One region of the Paraburkholderia steynii genome, then DNA from elsewhere that is predicted to be linked to it. Evidence: predicted binding sites of a transcription regulator. Region 1 holds the regulator's gene; each other region holds the start of a gene.
The links. Region 1 encodes FliA, which starts transcription of late flagellar genes. Its sites were predicted from a motif close to CTAAAGTTTNNNNNNNNNNNGCCGNTA; they were not measured.

Region 1 (4,416 bases):
GAAAAACGTGCCGGATCGGTTGACCTAAAGTTCGATGGATGGATGCCGTTAATTCATTCAAATCGTTCAGGAAGCCAATCGTGAAAGTTGATTCCACTACCCATTCAGGCCTGCAGACGTTGAAAGACGGGCTGCAGCGCACGCAGCAAGGCGACGCCGCTACGACGGGCGGCGCAGGTACGGCAACGTCGACGGCCACGGGCGCGTCGGGCGACGCCAATGTGAATTTGTCGGGGCTGTCGTCGCATTTGCACAGCCTCGCGAGCGCCGGTTCGTCGGATATCGACACGGCGCATGTCGAGTCGATCAAGTCGGCGATCAAAAACGGCACGTTGACGATCGACTCCGGCAAGATCGCCGATGGCGTGCTGGCAACGGCACGCGATCTGTTGCAGAAGAAGAGCCAGTCGTCCGGCAACTGATGGACGCACCGATGGACGGTGCGGCGGGTGCCGGGCGGTATTTGTGACAAATCCGGTTTGCGTGTTGCGCGAGCCGGTGCCTAGCGAGTTGCTTTGTGATGAAAGACGCCCTGCTTGCCACCGTCATTGACGAATATTCTGCTGTGGAACTGTTCGCTTCTGTCCTTGCAGCTGAGGAGAAGGCGTTGACCACGGTGCATCCCATCGACACGCTGCCGCCCATCGTCGAAAAGAAGATGGAGTTGGTGGAGCGGCTCTCCACGCTGGAGAAGGCGCGGGATTCGCAGCTTTCGCAGCTGGGTTATCCGGGTGGATGGAAGGGGATGGAGCTGGCTGTTGCTGCGGATTCTCGTCTTGCGACGCAGTGGGCTTTGTTGCAGAAGGCTGTTGAGCGGGCTCGGCGGTTTAATACCACTAACGGTGCTTTGATTCGGACTCGAATGGAGTACAACCGGCGGGCTCTCGCCGCGCTGAACGTGGCTGTTGGGCCCGAGCGGGGCGCGCTTTATGGGCCCGATGGGCGGGTTCCTGCGTTTGGAATGTGAGTTTTTTTGAAGGGGGTTCTCCCCTTCTGGATTCCCGTTTTTTGCTTTTTGCCTAGCCGGTGCTCTCTTTGAGTATCGGCTTTTTGGTTTTTGGTTTTTGATTTTTGGTTTTTGGTTTTTGGTTTTTGGTTTTTGGTTTTTGGGTTTTGGTTTGTCTGCGACGCTGGGTGGTTTGCTAGTTTTCGCGCTGGCATCCGCGATTTGTTATCTAGCTTCAGGCGTCGCCCCTGTGCGGGGCGGCACCTACTTTTCTTTGCCGCCGCAAAGAAAAGTAGGCAAAAGAAAGCGGCTCACACCGCCAGTTCTTGTATTTGCCTGAGGGCCCCCAACGGTTCTTACGCTTCACGCGGCAACCACGTGACCCACGTTCGTTGCCAGCGCTCTTGCGGTGCGCCTCACCCGCTTTACACACCCGCGTCGCCGCATGCCGCGCCAGATATTCCACGGCCGCCCAGGTGGCAAACTGTGTGTAGGCCGAAGTGCCTCGCACGCCTCACTTCGAACCAATAGCGCGCGCCTCCATGTAAGAGCGCCGAGCTATACGACGCGACAACCTACACACAGTTTGCCACCTGGGCGGCACATACCATTCGCTGCCGCTAACACGTGTACGGGTATTTGAAGCGGGTGAGGCGCTCATTCGGAGCGTTGGCAACATGCCCTGAACGGAGACGCCGCCGTGTGAAGCGTAAGAACCGTTGGGGGCCCTCAGGCAGGGAGAAATGTTGGCGGTGTTAGCCGCTTTCTTTTGCCTACTTTTCTTTGCGGCGGCAAAGAAAAGTAGGTGCCGCCCCGCACAGGGGCGACGCTTGAAGCACGCTAACAAATCGCGGATGCCGGCGCAAACACAAGCAAACCACCCAGCGTCGCAGACAACCCCAAAAAAGCAAAAGCCGACCTAAAAAAGATCGGCTTCTCGAAGCAAAAGAAAAAGACCAGCAGCCCGCAGGGCAACAGCAAAATCAAAACCGCATCAGCTAGTTTCAGCCGAAGCCCAAGCCTGCTCGCGCAAGCGAGTCCGAAGCCGTGCAACGGCCTGCGAGTGCAATTGACAAACCCGCGACTCACTAACCTCCATCACCGCGCCAATCTCGCGCAAATTCAACCCACGCTCGTAATAGAGCGACATCAACAGCTTCTCCCGCTCGGGCAACCGATCAATCGCCTCAACCAAAGCCCCGCGCAGCGACTCATCGAGCAATGCCGACAACGGATCCGAATGATCAACACAGTACCGATCAAGAAACGGCTCATCATCCGCCGATCGATCAAAGTCTTCGTAATAGATCAACTGACTGCCGTGCAGATCCTGCAACATCGACTGGTACTCATCGAGCGGCATCTTCAGATGCTCAGCAATCTCGGTCTCGCTAGCCGAGCGCCCCAGCGACTGCTCAACCTGATGCACAGCCGACTCAACCTCACGCGACGTGCGTCGCAAGCTCCGCGGCAACCAGTCATTGCTGCGCAACTCGTCGAGCATCGCGCCGCGAATCCGCTGGCTCGCGTATGTCTCGAACTGCGCGCCCTGGTCTTCCTTGTAGCGGCTCGCCGCATCCAGCAGACCAATCATGCCCGCCTGAATCAGATCGTCGAGATCGACGCTCGCCGGCATCTTCGCGACGAGCTGCAAGCCGAGACGGCGCACCAGCGGTGCGTACTTCGTCAGAACCTCGGCTTGCGAAATTTTTCCTTGAGCGTTGTACATCGTGCTCCCCTTGTCCTTGCCTTCACGCGTGCTGCGCTGACGGTTGATCGGCGTATTGCGCCGCTGTTACGGTCGTCGGCGGCACGCCATGCGTCCGTGACGAAATCGCTGGCCGCATCGGCCAGTACTGCAGTTCAGCTGCGATATGACGGAAATCGCGCGCAGCAGGTGCCGATGGGAATGCATCGACGACACAACGCGACAACTCCATGGCTCGCGCCATCAAAGGATCGGCTGCCACGCAGCCGGCATCTTCAAGCGACACGGCGAGATAACGCCCCGCCACGCCCGCCAGGTTCTCAAACGCGGTATGCGCATCGGCGACGCTCTGCACGTGATTCACCAGCACGCGGAACTGCGCGATCGCATGCGCGAAGTGCAGACGCTTCATGCACGCATACGCATCGGTGATCGCCTGCGCCGCGACGCGCGTCACCACCATCACGTCGTGCGACTGCATCGCGAGCGCCGACAGCGAGCCTTCGCGGTCCACCTGCGCGTCGATCAGCACCACATCCGCCGGTCCGCTCAACACCACGCCCATCTGCTCGCGTGTGCAGCTCTCGCGATTGCCGCGCGACGCATTGAGCACCGCGAAGCCCAACGCATGCCGTCCAGCCGCTTCGTCGAGCGTCATCTCGCCGCGCATCACGGCAGCGACATTGCCGGCGCCTCGCACTCCGCCCAGCATCGCGCTCACCGAACGCTCGCCGAGACTTTCGTCGATGACGAGCACATCCTTGCCCTGCTCGGCGAGCGCGGCGGCGAGATTTACCACCGTCGTCGTCACGCCCACGCCGTGCGAGCCGCCTGCGACCGCTATGACCCGCGAGCCGGAGCGCGCAAGCAGACGCCGCAGTCCTTCAGCCTGGTCCAGCACGAACTTATCCAAAGCGAACCTCGTGCAGGTCGGCGGTCGAACGGGCCGACAGGGCCGACAGCAGCGCCGGCACATCCTCGTCCTGAGGGACGAACGGCGAGTTCTCGCGCGGAATGCAGAAGGCGCTCTTGATCAGGAACTTCTTGGTCGCGACGTACAGGTTCTCCGGCACCTTCTGTCCCGTCGACACGTAGTGAACGGGCAGCTTGTAGCGGATCACCGTATCGAGCACGCTGCCCAGGTTGGTCGCTTCGTCGAGCTTGGTCAGGATGCAGCCGGCGAGCGGCTGCTGGTCCGGCGCATTCTGATATGCCTGCACGACTTCATTCAGCGTGTCGCCGTGGCTCGTCGCGTTCAGCAGCAGCAGGCGCTGCACAGGCTGACCGGCGCGGCACAGCATCGCGATCTGATCCGAAACCAGGCGGTCGCGCTGGCTCATGCCGATCGTGTCGATCAGCACGATATGTTTGTTGCGCAGTTCCGAGAGCGCGAGTTGCAGGTCGGCGCTGTCCTTCACGGCATGCACCGACACGCCCAGAATCTTGCCGAAGATGCGCAGTTGCTCGTGGCCGCCGATCCGGTAGCTGTCGGTGGTGAGCAGCGCGACCTTGCTGGCGCCGAAGCGCATCACGCAGCGCGCGGCGAGCTTGGCCGTGGTCGTGGTCTTGCCGACGCCCGTCGGGCCCATCAGCGCGAACACACCGCCGCGTTCCATCAGCGCGTCTTCGTTCTCCATCACGGGCACGTTCGATTCGAGCACCGTCTTGACCCACTCCATGCCCTCGTCCATTCCTTCGACGTCGGGCAGGTTGTCGATCACCATCTTCACGAGCTGCGCCGAGAGGCCGGCCGCGAACAGGT
Region 2 (4,416 bases), on a different contig from region 1:
GGATCCCGAAGACGACGCACGCTGGCGCATCAACTTTCTGACGACACATGAAGGCGATATCGACCGCTTCGTCACGAAGATCGTCGAGAACGAAGTCGTGTTCGTGCGCAAGGAGTTTGCTCATGCGCCCGCCGTGTTGCAGCGCTTTGCGGGAGTCTACGAAACGGCCGTTGGTGTGCGCGTCGACGTGTTCCTGCGCGACGACGGCACGTTGTGGCTGCGCGTACCGGGACAACACGACGAGCGCTTCATTGCCGCGCGCGATCGCATGTTTCGCATTGCATCCGCGCCGGGCTCGACCTTGGAGTTCATCGAGCGTGACGGACAGATCGTCTCGCTCGATCAGATGACAGGGGCGGGGCGTTTCATTCTTCGCAAGGTGTGACGGCTATATGGACGAGCATCCAGCGTCCCCGGAAAAGCCGGCGTCCGGCCGGTCCCGCGTCAGCACCCTTCGGCAGATACCCGGCAGCGTCTGGGTGTTGGGCTGCGTGAGCCTGTTGATGGACATCTCATCGGAGATCATTCACAGCTTGCTGCCGATGTTCATGTTGGTGAGCCTCGGCGCGAGCGCGACGACGATCGGATTGATCGAGGGCATCGCCGAGGCGACGGCGCCCATCGTCAAGGTCTTTTCCGGTGCGCTCAGTGATTACCTCGGCAACCGCAAATGGCTCGCCGTCGCGGGCTATGGGCTCGGCGCGCTGAGCAAGCCGCTGTTTGCGATTGCACCGACCCTCGGCCTCGTCGTGACGGCGCGCGTAATCGACCGGATCGGCAAAGGCATTCGCGGCGCACCGCGCGATGCACTCGTCGCCGATGTCACGCCGCCGCCGCTGCGTGGGGCTGCGTTCGGCTTGCGGCAATCGCTCGATACCGTCGGTGCCTTTCTCGGGCCGCTGCTCGCGGCCGCGATCATGCTGATCTGGGCGAATAACTTCCGGCTGGCGTTCTGGCTGGCCGTCATTCCTGGTGTGCTGGCTGTCGCGTTGCTGGCGGTCGGCATCGACGAACCCGCGCGCCAACCTGGCGCGAAGCGCGTCAATCCGATCCGGCGCGACAGCATTCGTCAACTCGGTGGCGCGTTCTGGTGGATCGTCGCAGTCGGGGCCGCGTTCGCACTAGCGCGCTTCAGCGAGGCGTTCCTCGTGCTGCGCGCGCTGGATAGCGGCGTGCCCGTCGCGCTGGTGCCGCTCGTGATGGTCGCGATGAACGTCGTGTATTCGCTATCGGCCTATCCGCTCGGCAAACTCGCCGACTCGACGAGTCATGTCAGGCTGCTGGTCGCGGGGCTCGTGATACTCGGCGTGTCCGATATCGCGCTTGCGCACGCGGTTCACTGGAGCATCCTGCTTGTGGGCGTTGCACTGTGGGGCCTGCATATGGGCGCGACGCAAGGGCTGTTCGCGACGATGGTGTCGCATAGCGCGCCCGCGCATTTGCGCGGCACGGCGTTCGGCTTGTTCAATCTCGCGAGCGGGCTTGTGACGCTGGTTTCCAGCGTGATCGCGGGCGCGTTGTGGGACACGATAGGGGCGGCTGCGACGTTCTATGCCGGCGCCGCATTTTGCGTGGTCACGATCGTGCTGCTGCTGGCACGTCCCGCGCGACGCATCGAGCCGCGCAGCTAAACGGCGCGTGCGAACGAGGCTTGCGTTGCCTCACAGTGAAATAAGTTTGCTAACCCCACGCGGCAAGCGACAGGTTTTCTGCCTGAAAGATTCGCAGATGTAATGTCAACCGGACTGTCAGTAAAAGTTATTACCGCGTCAGCAATAAACGAGGTTTTATCGATTAATGCTTTCACTAAGCTATAAAGCTTGCATAATTATTCGTAACAATAAAAGCAGCGACATTCTCTTTGTAATGCCTGTGAATGAAAATGGAAGAAGTGCGAATGTATGTTAAAATGTGCATACATATCAATATGTTATAGAGCAATTTTCAGATGGAAACGTGGTGCTTCAGCATCCCGGTTCCGTATCCGTGTAAAGCGGAAATTACCGCGAGAAACCTAAAGCAATATTTGGAGACGTCGTAAACCCCGTCGAGTGGTGGCGCGAAATAGTGAATAAATTGCGTTGCCGCTTATGTCGATCTTTCTAGAACCGAAAGGGGTTGAAATGCTTAACATCAATACGAACATCATGTCGCTGACGGCGCAGAACAATCTGTCGGGTTCGCAAAACGCGCTCTCGCAGGCGATCAACCGTCTATCGTCGGGCAAGCGTATCAACACGGCCGCTGACGACGCGGCGGGCCTCGCAATCGCTACGTCGCAAACGGCATCGATCAATGCGTTGACGCAAGGCGCCGCAAACGCGAACAACGGCATTTCGATGGTGCAGACCACGAACGGCGCGCTGCAATCGATCGTCGACAACCTGCAGCGCATCCGCCAGCTGGCAGTGGAAGCAGGCGACGGCTCGCTCGACTCGAACGCGCTCGCCAACCTGCAGGCGGAAGTGTCGACGCGTCTGACGGAAATCACCCGCGTTGCGCAACAGACTACGTTCAACGGTCAGGCGGTGCTGAACGGTGTCGGCTCGGTCAACTTCCAGATCGGCGCGTTCAACGGCCAGCAGATCACCGCGAACTTCGGCACGCAGAGCTGGGACGCAAGCTCGCTGGGCATCAGCGGCTTGAGCGTGGCGACCGCTTCGGGCGCGCAAGCCGCCATGAGTTCGATCGATAGCGTGCTGACGAGCGTCAACACCTTCCAGGCAACACTCGGCGCGACGCAGAACACGTTCCAGGCCGCCATTTCGACGACGCAAACGGAAGCGACCAACATGAGCGCCGCCGAATCGCAGATCACCGACGCGGACTTTGCGACGGAAACGGCGAACCTGTCGAAGGCTCAGGTGTTGCAGCAAGCGGGTATCTCGGTGCTCGCGCAAGCGAACTCGATGCCGCAGCAGGTGCTGAAGCTGCTGCAGTAACGGGAACGGCATTGTGCATCCTGTGTCGGGCGAGCGGGATGCACGGTGTTTTCTTCGCTAAGGCAAGCTATGCGCTCAAGGTCTCGAAGATTCAAGTGACGGATAAAGCCGAGCCAGCATTGCATCGAAAGTCGCCTGCGATACGCGCCCCAAGTGCTTTTCCAGCAATCGTCCGTTGGCATCGTAAAAGAGCGTGGTCGGATACGCGGTGACATTCACGCTCTTTGCGAGTGTCAGTTGCGGATCAAAACGGGAGTTATCGATGTGCAAGTTGAGGTCTGCCAGAAACACCTCGACCGTGTGGCGGTCTTCTCCCTGATTCACGAAAACCAGATCGAGTTCGGGATGGTTTGTCTGCTCGCTGGCAAGCACGGGCATTTCGCCTCGACAGGGTCCACACCATGTCGCCCACAAATTGACGACAAGTGGCTTGCCGGTATTTCGATCAAGGCGCTGCGGCGTACCGGCCTCGTCGAGTAGCGTTATCGACGGCACGTGCGAAGGCTCGTCGGATCGTCCCATCACCGCACCAGCGATGCCCCACGCGACGAAGCCCGATATTACCGTGACGGCTAATGAACGTCGTATTGCCGATCGTCGTATTGCGGCAATCACCGCGACGACGATTCCAGCCGCAATGCCCGGTATCGCCGCGAATCCCGCGTCTCTGATATCGAGCATTTGCAGGAACTCGCCGCGATAGCTCGGCAGGTATTGAAGGACGAACACAGCACGCGCGACGAACAGGCCAATGAGTAACGCCGTAAAGAGGGCGCGCTCGACGTCGGATTGCTTCTCGCCAGAGAATCTACTGACGAGTAACGCTACGGCGATGCCAATGAACAGAGCAAGCGGTCCAGCAGGAAGAGCCAAAGGGCCGATATTCATTCGTTTGTTCCAGGTGCGCCATCGTGTTTCTGAATGACCCGGACTATACCGCCTGGAGCGCAACATCATGAATACCCTGGAGGATCAAGAATATGCTCGTTCGTCTCGTTCCACGCTGCGATCGATTTGCGCTCGTGAAGCAATCAGCAAATGGAGGCGAGCGTGACCGCTCGCCCCGACATCGCGACAGACTCACACCTGCGCGAGGCCACCGTCGACGAACAGGTCGATACCCGCAACGTAGCTGCTCTCGTCGGATGCGAGGAACAGCGCTGCGGACGCGATTTCCTCAGGCCGACCGATGCGGCCCAATGGCGTCGCGGCAGCGAACCTGGCGCGCAGTTCATCTGCTTCGGCGGCCGTCGCAACCTGGCTGTCGATGATCGGCGTGTCGATCGCACCTGGGCTGATGGCATTGACGCGAATGCCGCGGCCCTTCAGTTCGACGGTCCATGTCCGCGCCAGCGAGCGAACGGCTGCCTTCGCCGCGCTGTAAGTGTCGTGCGCCGGCAAGCCTTTGACGCCAGCGACCGAACTGGTCAGGATGATGCTGCTTCCATTGCCCATCAACGGCAGCGCTTTTTGT
Region 3 (4,416 bases), on a different contig from region 1:
GCCTATGTCGACGCGAAGCAGAAGCAAAGCGTGCTCGACTACGACGACTTGCTGCTCTACTGGTCGCACATGGCGGCCGAACCCGACATTGCCGCCGATTTGTCCGGCCGTTTCGATCATGTGCTGGTCGACGAGTATCAGGACACCAACCGCCTGCAGGCGTCGATCCTTCTCGCGCTGAAGCCCGACGGGCGCGGGCTGACCGTGGTCGGCGACGACGCGCAATCGATCTATTCGTTTCGCGGCGCGACCGTGCGCAACATCCTCGACTTCCCGGCGCATTTCGATCCGCCCGCGAAGCAGGTCACACTGGAGCGCAACTATCGCTCGACGCAGCCGATCCTCGAAGCATCGAACGCGGTGATCGGCCTTGCGTCCGAGCGTTACACGAAGAACCTGTGGACCGACAAAGCGTCGGCGCAACGCCCGCATCTCGTCACCGTCGCCGACGACGCGGACCAGGCGCGCTACATCGTCGAGCAGGTGCTCGCCGCGCGCGAGGCGGGCATGAAGCTGAAGGCGCAGGCGGTGCTGTTCCGCGCCGCGCATCACAGCGCCGCGCTCGAAATCGAGCTGACGCGGCGCAATATTCCGTTCGTGAAGTTCGGCGGCCTGAAGTTTCTTGATTCCGTCCATGTGAAGGACGTGCTAGCCGTGCTGCGCTGGGCGGAGAATCCGCGCGATCGCGTCGCGGGTTTTCGCGTCGTGCAGTTGCTGCCGGGCGTTGGCCCTGCGACGGCCGCGCGCGTGCTCGACGACATCGCCGCGCGGGCCGACGCTCTACAGTCAGGCGGCGCGCCGGATGCCGCGCATACAGTTGCGGGCTGCACGGCGCATGCGCTTGCCGCCTTCGCGCCGCCGGCGCGCGCGCTCGAAGACTGGCATCCGTTCGTGGCGATGATGGCGTCCGCATGCGGACGGCAGACGCCCTGGCCGGCCGAGTTCGAAATGGTGCGGCGCTGGTATGAGCCGCATCTCGAGCGCAATCACGAGGACGCGTCGATTCGCCAGGCCGATCTTGCGCAGATGGAGAGCATCGCGGGCACGTACGCGTCGCGCGAGCGCTTCCTGACGGAACTGACGCTCGATCCGCCCGACGCGACCAGCGACGAATCCGGCGTCCCGCTGATCGACGAAGACTATCTGATCCTGTCGACGATCCATTCGGCGAAAGGGCAGGAGTGGCGCAACGTGTTCGTGCTCAACGGCGTCGACGGCTGCATTCCGTCCGATCTCGGCACGGGCAGCGAGGAGGAAATCGACGAGGAGCGGCGTCTACTATACGTGGCGATGACGCGCGCGAAAGAGGACCTGCATATCGTGATGCCGCAGCGGTTCTACGTGCATAACCAGACGCATCTCGCCGACCGGCATGTGTGGGCGTCGCGCACACGCTTCATTCCGGCGCATCTGCTGCCGCTGTTCGATTCGCATGCGTGGCCGCCCGCGCCCGTTGTGTCGGCGCCGACGCGAGCGGGGCTGGCCGCTGCCGCGCAAGCCAAAATAGAAATCGCGGCGAAGCTCAGAAAAATGTGGGACTGAGCTTGCCGCGATGTGTCGGCGTCCGGTTCGACGCGCTGTGTCGCGGGACGAGGTTTAGCGCGACTGCCGTTGCTGCTGCTGCGGGCGCGGCGGCGGCATGAAGAAGTTGCGCAGCCAGGCGGCGAGCCGCGTGAACACGTCATACGGCTCTTCGACGAAAATCTCCGGCTTCAGGAGCCGCAGATACTCCATGATCTGCTGCGCTTCCTGCTTCTGGAACGAGCCGTGCGAAATGCCCAGGCGCAACAGGCCGCGCAATTCGCCGAGCTTTTCGCGCGCGGCGCTGCCCACGCTGGTTTCGCATGCGACCTTCGCCTCGTACACACGCTGACGCAACGATTCCGCCAGACGCCACGCGGGCGTCTGCATGACTTCTTCGAGCGTCTGGATATCCTGCGCCGCCGACTTGATCTGCGCGGCGAGCGGGTCCACCAGCGAAGGCGCGCCTTCCGCTTCCTTGACGATCGCCGCGGCCCACTCGCGGCTCTGCTTCGCGAGTTCCTCAGGCGTCCATTCCGTGCGCGCGGCAAAGCCGAAGCCGAACTCGTTCGCCTGCTTCATCAGAATCGCGACGACGTCCGGAAACTCCTTGTCCAGCGTGCGCTTCGCCCATGCGTACTGGCCGCCCTGCAGCATCCGCTGCACGGCGTGCTCCGTCAGCGGCACCATGTTGTCGAGGAGCTTTGCACGCAGAAAATCCTCGAACGACGGCGTCGCGAACTGAGGGTCCAGTTTCACTGAGACCCGCACGAACGCCTCGAAATCCTTTCGCAAGGATGCGAGCGTTTCGTCCTTGATGTTAAGGGTAATCTGACCCATGTCTTATCCCGTTTCGTCGACCGCGCGACACCGTCGAGGCATTCGCCTCGTGCCGTGCATCCCCGTGCGCTGGCGGCACCGATATCCGGCGCGGTTCTGTCCGGCTTGCCGGCATGCCGTCGATAGACGCTGCCGGGTTCACGGACCACGAGTGTTTATCGGCGGATTGAAAGGGAACTTGAGGGCGGCGCGCCGTCCGGTCGAACGGCGCGCGAGGGCATGGGCCCGGCGTTACTTCAGCACGACGCCTTGCCAGAGAAAGAACACGGCGAGGCCGACGGCGATGGTGAGCAGCGGCCGGCGCGTGAGGGCGCTGACGGCAACGGCGGCCAGCGCGCCGACTAGCTGCGGGTTGCGCCACGTGAGTTCGGCGTCCGTGCCGTGCGGCGACACGGTCATCGGCACGATGATCGCCGTCAGCACGGTGACGGGCACGAAGCCGAGCGCCGTGCGCACAAGCGGCGGAAACACGATGCGGTCGCCGAGCACGAACACGGCGGCGCGGATCAGCCACGTGATGACGGCCATGCCGAGAATCAGGAGCACGTAGTTCATCGCGATGCCTCCGCTGCGCGGGTGCGCTGGAACGCCGGCAAGGACAGCAGCACGCCGACCGTCACGCCGACGAACACGGCGCCCAGCAGGCCGAGCTTGTACGGCCAGTCTTGCCAGAAGAACGCCAGCGCGCCGGCCGTGGCCGCCGCCGCCAGATAGCGCACGGCGACGAGCTGCGGCACGACGATCGCGATGAAGGTCGCGGCCATCGCGAAGTCGAGCCCCAGCGATTGCAGGCCGGGGAAGGCCGCGCCGAACAGCAGGCCGATCAGCGTCCAGACCTGCCAGTTGAGGTACATCGACAGGCCCGAGCCGAGAAAGTAGTACGGTCCGACGGAACCCGGCGGATGCAGCCGGTAGTGCGCCCATGCGACGGCGAACACTTCGTCGGTGAGCAGGCCGCCGAGCGCCCAGCGCCAGCGCGACGGCAGGTGCGATACGTACGGCGCGAGCGTCGCGCTGTAGAGCACGTGACGGACATTGACGACGAAAGTCGTCGCCCAGATGACGGCATAGCTCGCGTGGCCCGCAATCAGGCCGAGCGCGATGAATTGGGCCGATCCGGCAAACACGACCAGCGACATCAGCTGGCCGTGCCACAGGTGCAGCGGACCGGACGCGACGAGCGTGCCGTAGATCACACCGAACGGCGAAGCGCCGATGATCATTGGGAGCGTGTCGCGTGCGCCGGCCGTGAGCTCCTTGAGACGGTGAGCGGGTTGTGCAGGGTGAGTCAATCTTTTCTCCTCGATGAGGCCGAGGATAGCCGGGCGAAGGGCGCCGCGGCTTGTACGTTCTTGCGCCTTGGGCTTTATTGATGCGGGGAGATTGCGGCGGCGCGCGCCCGGTGCCCTGTTGCTCGCGCGCGGCCCGTTCAGGCCGATTGCCAGCGCCCCGGCGGCACGCCGAACATGCGCCGGAAATGCCGCGTGAAGTGGCTTTGATCGGTGAACCCGCCTGCCGCCGCCACATCGGCCACCGACGCGCCCGCACGCAACGGCGCGAGCGAGCGCTGCAGACGGACCTGATTGCGCCACGCGTGCGGCGGCAATCCCGTCGCGCGCGTGAAAAGCCGTGCGGCGTGAAACTGCGACAGGCCGACGGTATCGGCGAGATCCGCGAGCTTGAGCGGCGCGGCCAGATCGCCGGCCAGTTGCTCTTTCATCGTGATCACGCGCGTATCGTCGGTGGCGAGTTGCGGCGTGTCGGGACGCGTGCGGCCATAGCGCACGAGCAGCGTCGACAGCGCGTCGAGCATCGCCGTTTCCGCGACGAGCGGATCGCCGTTCGCCTCCAGCAACTGATGCGCGCGCGACAGCCGCACGGCAAGGTCGGCATCGCGGATCACGTCTGCGTCGAACCACGGCAGCGGCTGCGCGCGGCCCGCGATGTCTTCGGCGAGCGCGTGAATGAAATCGACGGGCGCGTACATCACGCGGTAGCGCCAGCCTTCGTCCATGGCGCGCGAGCCGGTATGCACTTCGCCGGGATTGATGATGG

Region 2: BLT65_RS27735 (flagellin domain-containing protein) is a predicted target of FliA. The motif match lies at 2,015-2,041, and genes of this name have one in related genera.
Region 3: BLT65_RS03055 (DUF4088 family protein) is a predicted target of FliA. The motif match lies at 2,518-2,544, and genes of this name have one in related genera.

Annotation. Positions count from the first base shown of each region.
Region 1 is NZ_FNDI01000007.1:239,356-243,771, reverse strand. Features, by position in the region: gene flgM (flagellar biosynthesis anti-sigma factor FlgM) at 81-422, shown strand; gene BLT65_RS15355 (flagella synthesis protein FlgN) at 521-967, shown strand; gene BLT65_RS46455 (hypothetical protein) at 1,065-1,286, shown strand; gene BLT65_RS15345 (RNA polymerase sigma factor FliA) at 1,941-2,675, opposite strand; gene BLT65_RS15340 (nucleotide-binding protein) at 2,698-3,567, opposite strand; gene flhF (flagellar biosynthesis GTPase FlhF) at 3,560-4,416, opposite strand, start outside.
Region 2 is NZ_FNDI01000017.1:110,373-114,788, forward strand. Features, by position in the region: gene BLT65_RS27725 (serine hydrolase) at 1-385, shown strand, start outside; gene BLT65_RS27730 (MFS transporter) at 393-1,631, shown strand; gene BLT65_RS27735 (flagellin domain-containing protein) at 2,124-2,942, shown strand; gene BLT65_RS27740 (TlpA disulfide reductase family protein) at 3,018-3,830, opposite strand; gene BLT65_RS27745 (SDR family NAD(P)-dependent oxidoreductase) at 4,023-4,416, opposite strand, start outside.
Region 3 is NZ_FNDI01000001.1:681,384-685,799, reverse strand. Features, by position in the region: gene BLT65_RS03060 (ATP-dependent helicase) at 1-1,542, shown strand, start outside; gene BLT65_RS03055 (DUF4088 family protein) at 1,597-2,361, opposite strand; gene BLT65_RS03050 (AzlD domain-containing protein) at 2,593-2,916, opposite strand; gene BLT65_RS03045 (AzlC family ABC transporter permease) at 2,913-3,668, opposite strand; gene BLT65_RS03040 (AraC family transcriptional regulator) at 3,791-4,416, opposite strand, start outside.